Regions from separate parts of the Erwinia sp. 2186 genome, predicted to be linked through region 1. Evidence: predicted binding sites of a transcription regulator. Region 1 holds the regulator's gene; the other holds the start of a gene.

Region 1 (4,710 bases):
GGATCTCTTCAGCGACATTCGCGGTAAAGGGTTGCTGATTGGTGCGGCGCTGAAGCCACAACATGCGGGCAAAGCGCGCGATATTCTGAATGCCGCCGCCGCTGAAGGGGTGATGATCCTGAATGCCGGTACCGATGTGATCCGCTTTGCGCCCTCGCTGGTGATTGAGCCGACCGACATTGAAGAAGGCATGGCGCGCTTCGCCAAAGCCGTCGAAAAAGTCCTGTCTTAACCGACAAAAACGGGAGCTGAGTGGCTCAGCTCCCGATCCGCGCCTGCCGTTCTCCGCACCATTCTGCTTACGTCGACTTCCTTAACCGTCGGGACAACCAGCGCCCATGATGCGGCCGCGCGCTCCACGCCAGTGACGAGATGGTGTGCATCACGCTGAGGTGCCCCAGGATCCGCTTCACATGCCTTTCCAGGATGGTCACCGGCCCCTGATTCAACTCCATCTGCGTATCCAGCACGTTCGCTTCTGAGCTCGGCCCGTCATACTCCAGCCGCTGTTGGCAACGCTGCAACGCAACCTCACAGGCCTGCAGATAACGCTCCGCCAGCGACGAGGTCAGCATGGTGTGTTCCCGCGCCAGCGTGGTCATGGCATTGATATGCTCGACGATAAACTGGCTGTGCGTCACCCACAGTTTCATATCCGCCAGATAGCTGGGATCAAAGCCTGGCTCCTGCATCGACTGATTGAGCGAGTTGAACAGGGCGTTGTGCGCCTGATTAACGCGGATACGCTGATAGGCCAGCTTTACCGGGTCCTGTTCATTCCCCAGCAATAACCGCAGCGCATCCTGATAGGTTTCCAGCGCGTCATGCGCATTCTGCCGCAGCAACCCGCTTTGCCATTGCGGCCACAACCAGATGGTACCGCCGAAGGCAATCAGGCAACCCATCAGCGTATCCAGTAAACGCGGCAGCAGGAAGTCTGCGCCGTTAAGCGAGAGCAGCTGCAACGAATACACGGCGGTGACCGTAAAGCCAATCATCGCAAAGCCGTAGAATTTACGGATAAACAGGTAGCTGATAAGGGTGATGGCTAACATCACCAGCAGCACGATGGATTCGGGTGCCTGCAGGCGCAAGGTCACCGCGGCAATCACCAGCCCGGCCAGCGTGCCCAGCGCACGGTGCTGGATGCGGACGCGGGTTGCGCTGTAACCGTTCTGGCTGACAAACATGACCGTCATCAGGATCCAGTAGGGTTTGGGCAGATTAAAGAACAGCGCCAGCGAACTGGCAAAGGTGAGCATCACCGCGAAGCGGGCGGCGGTGCGCAAGGCGGCCGATTTCAGCGACAAATAGCTTCTGATGGCCGGCAGCAGCGGCAGTCGGCGCTGCCGGTCAGCCATCAAATCGCGCTGATAAAGGGGACGCTGGGTACGCAGCACCCGACCAATGCGGCTGAAGTGGTAATAGCAGAAGGTGCCCACCGGGTTATCCGGATTCTGCCGTGAGATCTTCTCCAGCGCCTGAAGCTGCTTATCCATGGTGAAGCGCTCGGGCAGCTTGTGGTAGAGGATATCGTCGGCCAGTTCACGCAGCCTGGCAGCGATGGTCTGCGCGTTCCAGCGGATCACCGCTTCGGCATGGCTTTGCTCCACCAGCTTTTGTACTTCTTCCGGCTGATGCAGGCTGACGGAGATGTGCTCCTGCAAATCCAGCGCGATTTGAAACGCGCGGGTCAGCCGCTTGTGGTGATTGTTGTTGGTGGCTGACAGCATATGCATCTGCTGATAGCAGGTGGTGATCAGGTCGACCGCTTTTTGCTGGCGCGCCAGCAGCGGAGGCAGGGCTTTCTCCGGATCGGTGAGTTTGGTCAGCAGGGTGTATTTCGCTTCGCAGTAACCCGCCAGCTCGCGATAGAGCAGGCTTAAGGTTTCCCGCAGCGGCTGCTCTTTCCACAGCCAGAACCAGACCCAGTTGAACACGCCGTACCAGATGGTGCCGAGCACGTAGAGCATCGGCGGTTCCCACACCGGCATGCGTCCTGCCAGGCTAAGGGTGAAGATTGCGGCTATCAGCGAGCCGGGCAGCAGGCGGCCATGCAGCGGGCTGATTTCACCGGTGACGCCCAGCAGCATCGCCATCGAAAACAGGATCACGGGCAGGGGAACGTGGTGACCGGCAAGATACTGGATCAGGAAACTGCTGAAGGCGAACAGGCTTCCGCCAACGATCAGGCGTTTGAAAAAGCGCTTATGAGGAGTATCAAGGCCAGCGAGGTTGCAACAGGCAGGGACTAAGGAAAACAGCAACCCTTTTTGCAAGTCGCCCAGTAGCCATCCCATCGCTACCGGTAAACAGAGCACCAGCGTCTGGCGCAATGCGTAGTTGATCTCCGGGTGATAAATCAGTCGACGCCACATCACTCCACACCAAATAAAAAGGCGCAACACCAGGTGTTGCGCCGTGGATCAGAGCCGATTAGCGAGTGCCGTAGACAACGATAGTTTTACCGTGTGCCGAGATCAGGTTCTGATCTTCCAGCATCTTCAAAATGCGTCCCACTGTTTCACGAGAACAGCCAACGATTTGCCCAATTTCCTGGCGGGTGATCTTGATCTGCATCCCATCCGGGTGCGTCATGGCGTCCGGTTGTTTTGCCAGGTTCAGCAAGGTCTGCGCGATGCGACCCGTCACATCGAGGAAAGCTAAATTGCCCACTTTCTCAGAAGTGACCTGCAAGCGATTCGCCATCTGTGCAGACAGGCGCATCAGAATGTCAGGGTTAACCTGGATCAGCTGACGGAATTTTTTGTAAGAGATTTCAGCCACTTCACAGGCTGTCTTCGCGCGTACCCACGCGCTACGCTCCTGACCTTCTTCAAACAGGCCAAGCTCGCCAATAAAGTCGCCCTGATTGAGGTAAGACAGGATCATCTCTTTGCCTTCTTCATCCTTGATAAGCACCGCTACTGAACCTTTGACGATATAGTAGAGGGTTTCTGCCTTTTCACCCTGATGAATCAGCGTGCTCTTGGATGGATACTTATGAATATGGCAATGAGACAGGAACCATTCAAGTGTCGGGTCTGTTTGCGGTTTGCCGAGAACCATTCGCTGTTATCCTCTGTTGTAATCGTGCCTAAATACAGGGGCAGAGTTCCCTGCCAGGCGTTGAAATAGTCAAGCGTTTCCCATCAGGAAATTTATTCGGGCCTCTGTTAAAAGCCTGGCTCGTTATGCGATTCGTTTCGTCGTGCCTGTAGAGTACTGACGAAAATATTACAGCTTTGTTTGTAGCACAGCTTTCAACGAGTGTCTTGTGTTGTCTCGCTTCAGCATAGTGCGAAAATTGCCGCATTGCCGTTTTTCTGCCTAAAGCGTAATCTGGCGATAACTGAATGAATTAGAGGAAATTGTTATGCAGGCTCGAGTCAAGTGGGTTGAAGGGTTAACGTTTTTGGGAGAATCCTCATCCGGGCATCAGGTTCTGATGGACGGAAATGCGGGCGATAAAGCCCCGAGCCCGATGGAGATGGTGTTGATGGCCGCGGGCGGATGCAGCGCAATCGACGTGGTTTCCATTCTGCAGAAGGGCCGCCACGACGTAAAGGATTGCGAAGTGAAGCTCAGCTCCGAACGCCGTGAAGAGGCCCCGCGCCTGTTCACCCACATCAATCTGCACTTTATCGTCACCGGCGTGGCCTTAGGCGATAAAGCGGTGTCGCGTGCCGTCGATCTCTCCGCGGAGAAATATTGCTCGGTGGCACTGATGCTGGGCAAGGGCGTGGAAATCACCCACAGCTATGAAGTGATTGAGTTACCGGCGTAAGTCATCCCATCAAAGCCCTAAGCCCCGTGCCCGCGGGGCTTACTCTATTTTCTTACCCTGGATCAGACGCTTCACCAGCGGCCCCATAATCAGCTCCATCGCCAGCCCCATCTTGCCGCCCGGCACCACCAGCGTATTAATGTGCGAGATAAAGGATCCCTGCAGCATCGACAGCAAATACGGGAAGTCGATATCTTCCAGCGCCTGGAAATGGATCACCACAAAGCTTTCATCCAGCGACGGGATACCGCGCGCCGCGAACGGGTTAGAGGTATCCACCGTCGGCACACGCTGGAAGTTAATGTGCGTGCGGGAGAACTGCGGCGTAATAAAGTTGATGTAATCCTCCATGGATCGCACCACCGAATCCATCACCGCTTCGCGTGAGTGGCCGCGTTCGCTGGTATCGCGCACCAGTTTCTGGATCCACTCCAGGTTCACGATCGGTACCACGCCAACCAGCAAATCAACCTGCTGCGAGACATTGTTCTGCGGCGTCACCACGCCGCCATGCAGCCCTTCATAAAACAGCACGTCGGTCGGTTCCGGCAGGGGTTGCCACGGCGTAAAGGTTCCCGGAACCTGATTCCAGGGGACCGCTTCATCATAGGTGTGCAGATATTTGCGGGATTTGCCGCTGCCTGACCGGCCATATTCCGCGAAGGTCTGTTCGAGCAGGGCGAAGTCATTGGCTTCCGGGCCGAAATAGCTGATATGGCGGCCCATATCGCGCGCTTTACGGATCGCCATATCCATTTCAGGACGGGTATAACGGTGAAAGCTGTCGCCTTCGACTTCGGCGGCATGCAGATTCAGCTGCTGGAAAATTTTTCTGAAGGCCAGGCTGGTGGTGGTGGTTCCCGCCCCGCTGGAGCCGGTGACGGCAATAACCGGATGTTTGGCTGACATGCGCATACCTCCCT
Region 2 (4,710 bases), 180 kb from region 1:
GGGAACACCGCGGTTTTACGGTTTTTACCTAAACCGGCGATGCGATTGCGCAAAATGGATTGCTGCACCAATCGCGCCGACCAACAGGTACCAAGGCCAAAACCAAAGGTGACAAAAGGCGTCTGACCGTTAGCGGTATGCAGGGTATTCACTTCGTACTCAAGCGACTGAAAAGCGTCATAACACTCTTTTTCGGTACGGTCGCGGGCATAGGCTTCGGCATCGGCGATCTGCCACTGTTGTGCGGTTTTCAGGTGCTTAGCCTGGCTGGCCTCGACAAACGGCGCCAGCACTTCATCAATGCGGTTGATGGTGGTGCCGCCGTAAATATGGCTGGCAACCTGCGCGATGATTTGCGCCGTAACGGCTGTCGCGGTGGAAATGGATTTTGGGGGTTCAATCTCGGCATTGCCCATCTTAAAGCCGTGCGTCAGCATCCCTTTCAGGTCGATCAGCATACAGTTGAACATCGGAAAGAACGGCGAGTAATCCAGGTCATGGTAATGGAGTTCGCCACGTTCATGCGCCATCACCACATCTCGCGGCAAAATATGCTGTGAGGCATAATGCTTAGCCACGATCCCCGCCAGCAGATCGCGCTGCGTTGGGATCACCTTGCTGTCTTTGTTGGCGTTTTCGTTCAACAGGGCGGGGTTACTTTGCTCAACCAGGCCGCGAATGGCGGTATTCAGTTTGCCCCGCAGTTCGCGGGCGATGTCGCGATCGTGGCGATATTCGATGTAGGTCCGGGCCAGTTCGGGATAGCGCCCGGCCATCAGCTGGTTTTCAACCGCGCGCTGGATATCATGAATATCCAGACAGTCCTGTTGCTGAAGCTGCTGGCAAATCTGCACCGTTACCTCAGCGCAATATTCCTGATCCTCAATCCCTGCCGCGTGCGCCGCGCCTTTGATTGCATCGCCGATGCGCGTTGCATCAAACGGCATACTGCAGCCATCACGTTTAATCACCCTCACCACGTATCATCCCTCGCAAAAATCTATATATGGATTTAAGCAGGCATGATAAACGCTATATGTAGTGATTTTTGGAGTTTAACTGCCAGTTTGTTGACCTGGCGCAAGTGTTCAGCAAAGTCTTAAGAACGCACGGTTAGCGTCCCGGAAAGGGGCGCGGACCATGCCTGATGCAGGGAGACGTTAGCGGGATGTCAGCCGGTTTATTGCCACTCCGCCAGCAGTAAATCAATCGCCATTAACACACCATAACGCGCCAGTTTTTGCCCGGCAGGCAGGGCAATCAGATGCTGTGACATTGCCGCCAGCGGGCTGGAGGCTGGAGCAAGGGTGACGATCGGCAAACCGTGCTCGCGCGCCTGTAACACCGCCGCTTGCAGCATGATATCGGCTTCATCGGTGGTCAGCACCAGCAGCGCGTGATCGTCGCTTAGCGTGGCGGCCGTCATCCGCATCAGATTACTTTCCTGGCAAAGGGTGGTCATGATGCCCGCTTCCAGCAGACGATGCTGCAGCTCACTGGCAAACGGCGCATCCTGATTGCCCATCGCAAATAGCGTCACGCTGCGGGCTTTTTTAAGACAGGCAGCGGCCAGGCTGAAGGCGTGGGTATCGCTGGTTTGCAGCTGCGTTTGCAGCGCCTGCTCAACGCCTGCAAGCGTCTGCTGCCATGCGGCAGGCAGATTAGTGGCCTCTCTGGCCGGCAGATAGCGTGAATGGCTGGTGCTGGCCTGAGCCAGCTTCATCCTCAGCTCACGGATATCTTCACAGCCCACCGATTTGGCAAAGCGCGTGATCGTCGCCGGGCTGACGCCGGAGCGGGTCGCAAGCTGTTCAATCGAGGCGGACGAGGCGAAGTCGACATCTTCCAGCACCGCACGGGCAACCTTCGCTTCCTGCTGGCTCAGCTCGTTCAGGCGGCGGCGGATCTGGAACAGAATATCGCTGAAGTCTTCCCGGCCAATCGAGCGCGCAAACCGCTTGAGCATATCCGGGCCGATGCCGGCCTTAGCGGCGAGCTTCTCCAGCGCGGTGGTGGTCGAAAAATCGATATCCCCGGTGACGGCAGGCGCAACGCTATTCTCGTCGACCTGTTTGCTGTTCAGGGCCCGCAACTGCGCCATAAAATCATTCAAATCTTTGCATCCTACCGAGCGTGCGAAAGCCGTCAGCGTCTCAGCACTGACCCCTGCCTTCGTGGCCAGCTGTTCAATACTGGCCTGAGAAGTAAACGTTAAGTTATCCAGCACAAAGCGCGCGACCCGCGACTGTGGGGCGGGAAAGCGAGCCTGTGCTGTTTGCAACTGCCAGAGAATATCCAGAACCGTTATGCCTTTGACGTTTATCACCAGAGAACTGTTTTACCATCATATGCTAATGAAAAACTTTTTCACAAGGGGGTTTTTAGCGTGAAAGGGAGGGTTTTTCAATTAAGGTAATGATTTTTATCGATTATTAAATATACCCACTCCGATCGCGATCTGTGAAAATCTATCCAGATCACATTCATGAAAATTATTTTCATAAAGCATTTATTCTATCCTGATGATTATTAACGGCTTTCAAAAAACATCAGCAAATCCTATGTCCCGGGGGTATTTACAGAACGATCGGCTTCAGGCTTATATTCTTCCACGCCATCACAGGAGGAAAGCTGATGCGAATCGTATTGTGTTGTGCCGCTGGAATGTCCACCAGCATGCTGGTCACTAAGATGAAAGCCGAAGCGCAAAAGCGCGCGCTGCAGATTGATATCGAAGCCGTCCCGGTGGCCAGTTTCGAACAGGAACTGGCTGGCGCGGATATCGTTCTGCTCGGCCCGCAGGTTCAGTATGAAGCCGCACGACTTCAGGCGCTGGCTGCTCCACAGGGCAAGCAGGTCGCCGTTATCGATATGCTGGATTACGGCATGATGCGCGGTGACAACGTACTGGATAAAGCTCTGGCGCTGATGGGAGCCTAATCCCTCACTTCCCTTTTTATTTATCGCTGTTACGCGCTGCCTTTGCAGCGTGCGGCTTACTGCACTTTTTTTTCGTCAAAGAGGAATTTTTATGTCACTGGAAAATCTGATCATGGAGTTGCTGGTCAGGGCTGGAAGCGCCCGAAGCCATGCGCTTTGCGCTCTGCAAAATGCCCGAAGCGGGGATTTTATCGCCGCCGATCTCGCGATGGCGGCCGCCAAAGAGTCGGTCAACGAAGCCCACCACATCCAGACCGAACTGATCGGCATGGATGAAGGCTGCGGCAAAGTGCCGGTGACCTTAATCACCGTCCACGCTCAGGATCACCTGATGAATGCGATGCTGATCCAGGATCTGGCGACGGATTTCATCACCCTCTATCGCCGTTTACCGCAGGAGGTCAGTCATGCTTAAGATCGCAGTCGTTGGCGGTGGCAGCAGCTATACGCCCGAATTGATGGAAGGTCTGATCCAGCGCTATCAACAGCTGCCAATCACCGAACTGGCGCTGGTGGATGTGGAAGCCGGGCGCGAGAAGGTGGAAGCGATCGCCGCACTCGCCCGCCGGATGCTCAGGCACAAAGGGCTGGAGCAGGTCAACGTCAGCGTTCACTTCGAGCTGGATGACGCCATCCGGGGTGCCAGCTTTGTGCTGACGCAGCTGCGGGTTGGGCAGTTAGCCGCCCGCGCGGCCGACGAACGGTTGGGGCTGAAATATGGTTTGCTGGGACAGGAAACCACCGGCGTTGGCGGCTTTGCCAAAGCGCTGCGGACCATTCCGGTCATGCTGAACGTGGCGCGCAAGGTGGAAGAGCTGGCGCCGGACGCCTTTATCATCAACTTCACCAACCCGGCGGGGATTGTTACCGAAGCCGTGTCTCGCTACAGCCGGGCAAAAATCATCGGCCTGTGCAACGTGCCTATCACCATGCACCACATGATTGCCGATATGCTTGCCGTGCCTTATCAGGAGCTGTCGCTGCGCTTTGCCGGGCTGAATCATATGGTCTGGGTGCACAAGGTCAGCCGGTTGGGTGAAGACCTGACGGCGAAGGCGATCGACCTGCTGTGTGATGGCAACGCCCTGTCGATGAACAACATCAAGGATTTACCGTGGCCGCCGGCGTTCCTGAAAGCGCTGGGCGCAATTCCCTGTCCTTACCATCGCTACTTTTATCAAACCGCCGCGATGATCGAAGAAGAAGTTGAGGCAGCAAAATCTCGCGGTACCCGAGCCGAACAGGTGATGAAAGTCGAAGCCGAGCTCTTTGCGCTGTATGCCGATCCGCAGCTGGACACCAAGCCCGAGCAGCTTAGCTTCCGTGGCGGCGCGCACTATTCGGAAGTGGCCGTGGAACTTATCAGCGCAATCTATACCAACGCCGGCAAAGAGCTGGTGGTGAACTGCCGCAATAACGGGGCGATTCAGGGACTGGCGGATGATGCGGTGGTTGAAACCAACTGCCTGATTGACGCCCAGGGCGCGCATCCGCTGGCGTTTGGCCGCCTGCCGCCGGCCATGAATGGCCTGACGCAACAGGTCAAAGACTTTGAAAGGCTGACCATCGAAGCCGCGGTCAAAGGCGATCGTCAGAGCGCGCTGCTGGCGCTGGTAACCAATCCACTGATTGGAAATCTCGCCAGTGCTGAAGCGTTGCTGGAAGATGTGCTGACGCTAAACAAACCGTATCTGCCGCAATTTAACTGATGTGAAAAACACCGGCGACGAACCGGTGATGGGGGTGTCTGTGACCGTGAAAAAAACATTC

Evidence for each region. The regulator CRP, encoded in region 1, controls carbon source genes, mostly activating them, when cyclic AMP is high. The targets are predictions, from matches to a motif close to ATGTGANNNNNNTCACAT.
Region 2: ACXKZG_RS02860 (PTS sugar transporter subunit IIB) is a predicted target of CRP. The motif match lies at 2,466-2,483, and genes of this name have one in related genera.

Annotation. Positions count from the first base shown of each region.
Region 1 is NZ_CM173824.1:423,575-428,284, forward strand. Features, by position in the region: gene argD (bifunctional acetylornithine/succinyldiaminopimelate transaminase) at 1-232, shown strand, start outside; gene ACXKZG_RS01895 (YccS/YhfK family putative transporter) at 300-2,378, opposite strand; gene crp (cAMP-activated global transcriptional regulator CRP) at 2,437-3,069, opposite strand; gene ACXKZG_RS01905 (OsmC family protein) at 3,377-3,787, shown strand; gene ACXKZG_RS01910 (phosphoribulokinase) at 3,827-4,696, opposite strand.
Region 2 is NZ_CM173824.1:599,574-604,283, forward strand. Features, by position in the region: gene nrdD (anaerobic ribonucleoside-triphosphate reductase) at 1-947, opposite strand, end outside; gene ACXKZG_RS02855 (MurR/RpiR family transcriptional regulator) at 1,181-2,326, opposite strand; gene ACXKZG_RS02860 (PTS sugar transporter subunit IIB) at 2,635-2,940, shown strand; gene ACXKZG_RS02865 (PTS lactose/cellobiose transporter subunit IIA) at 3,032-3,355, shown strand; gene ACXKZG_RS02870 (6-phospho-beta-glucosidase) at 3,348-4,649, shown strand; gene celB (PTS cellobiose transporter subunit IIC) at 4,678-4,710, shown strand, end outside.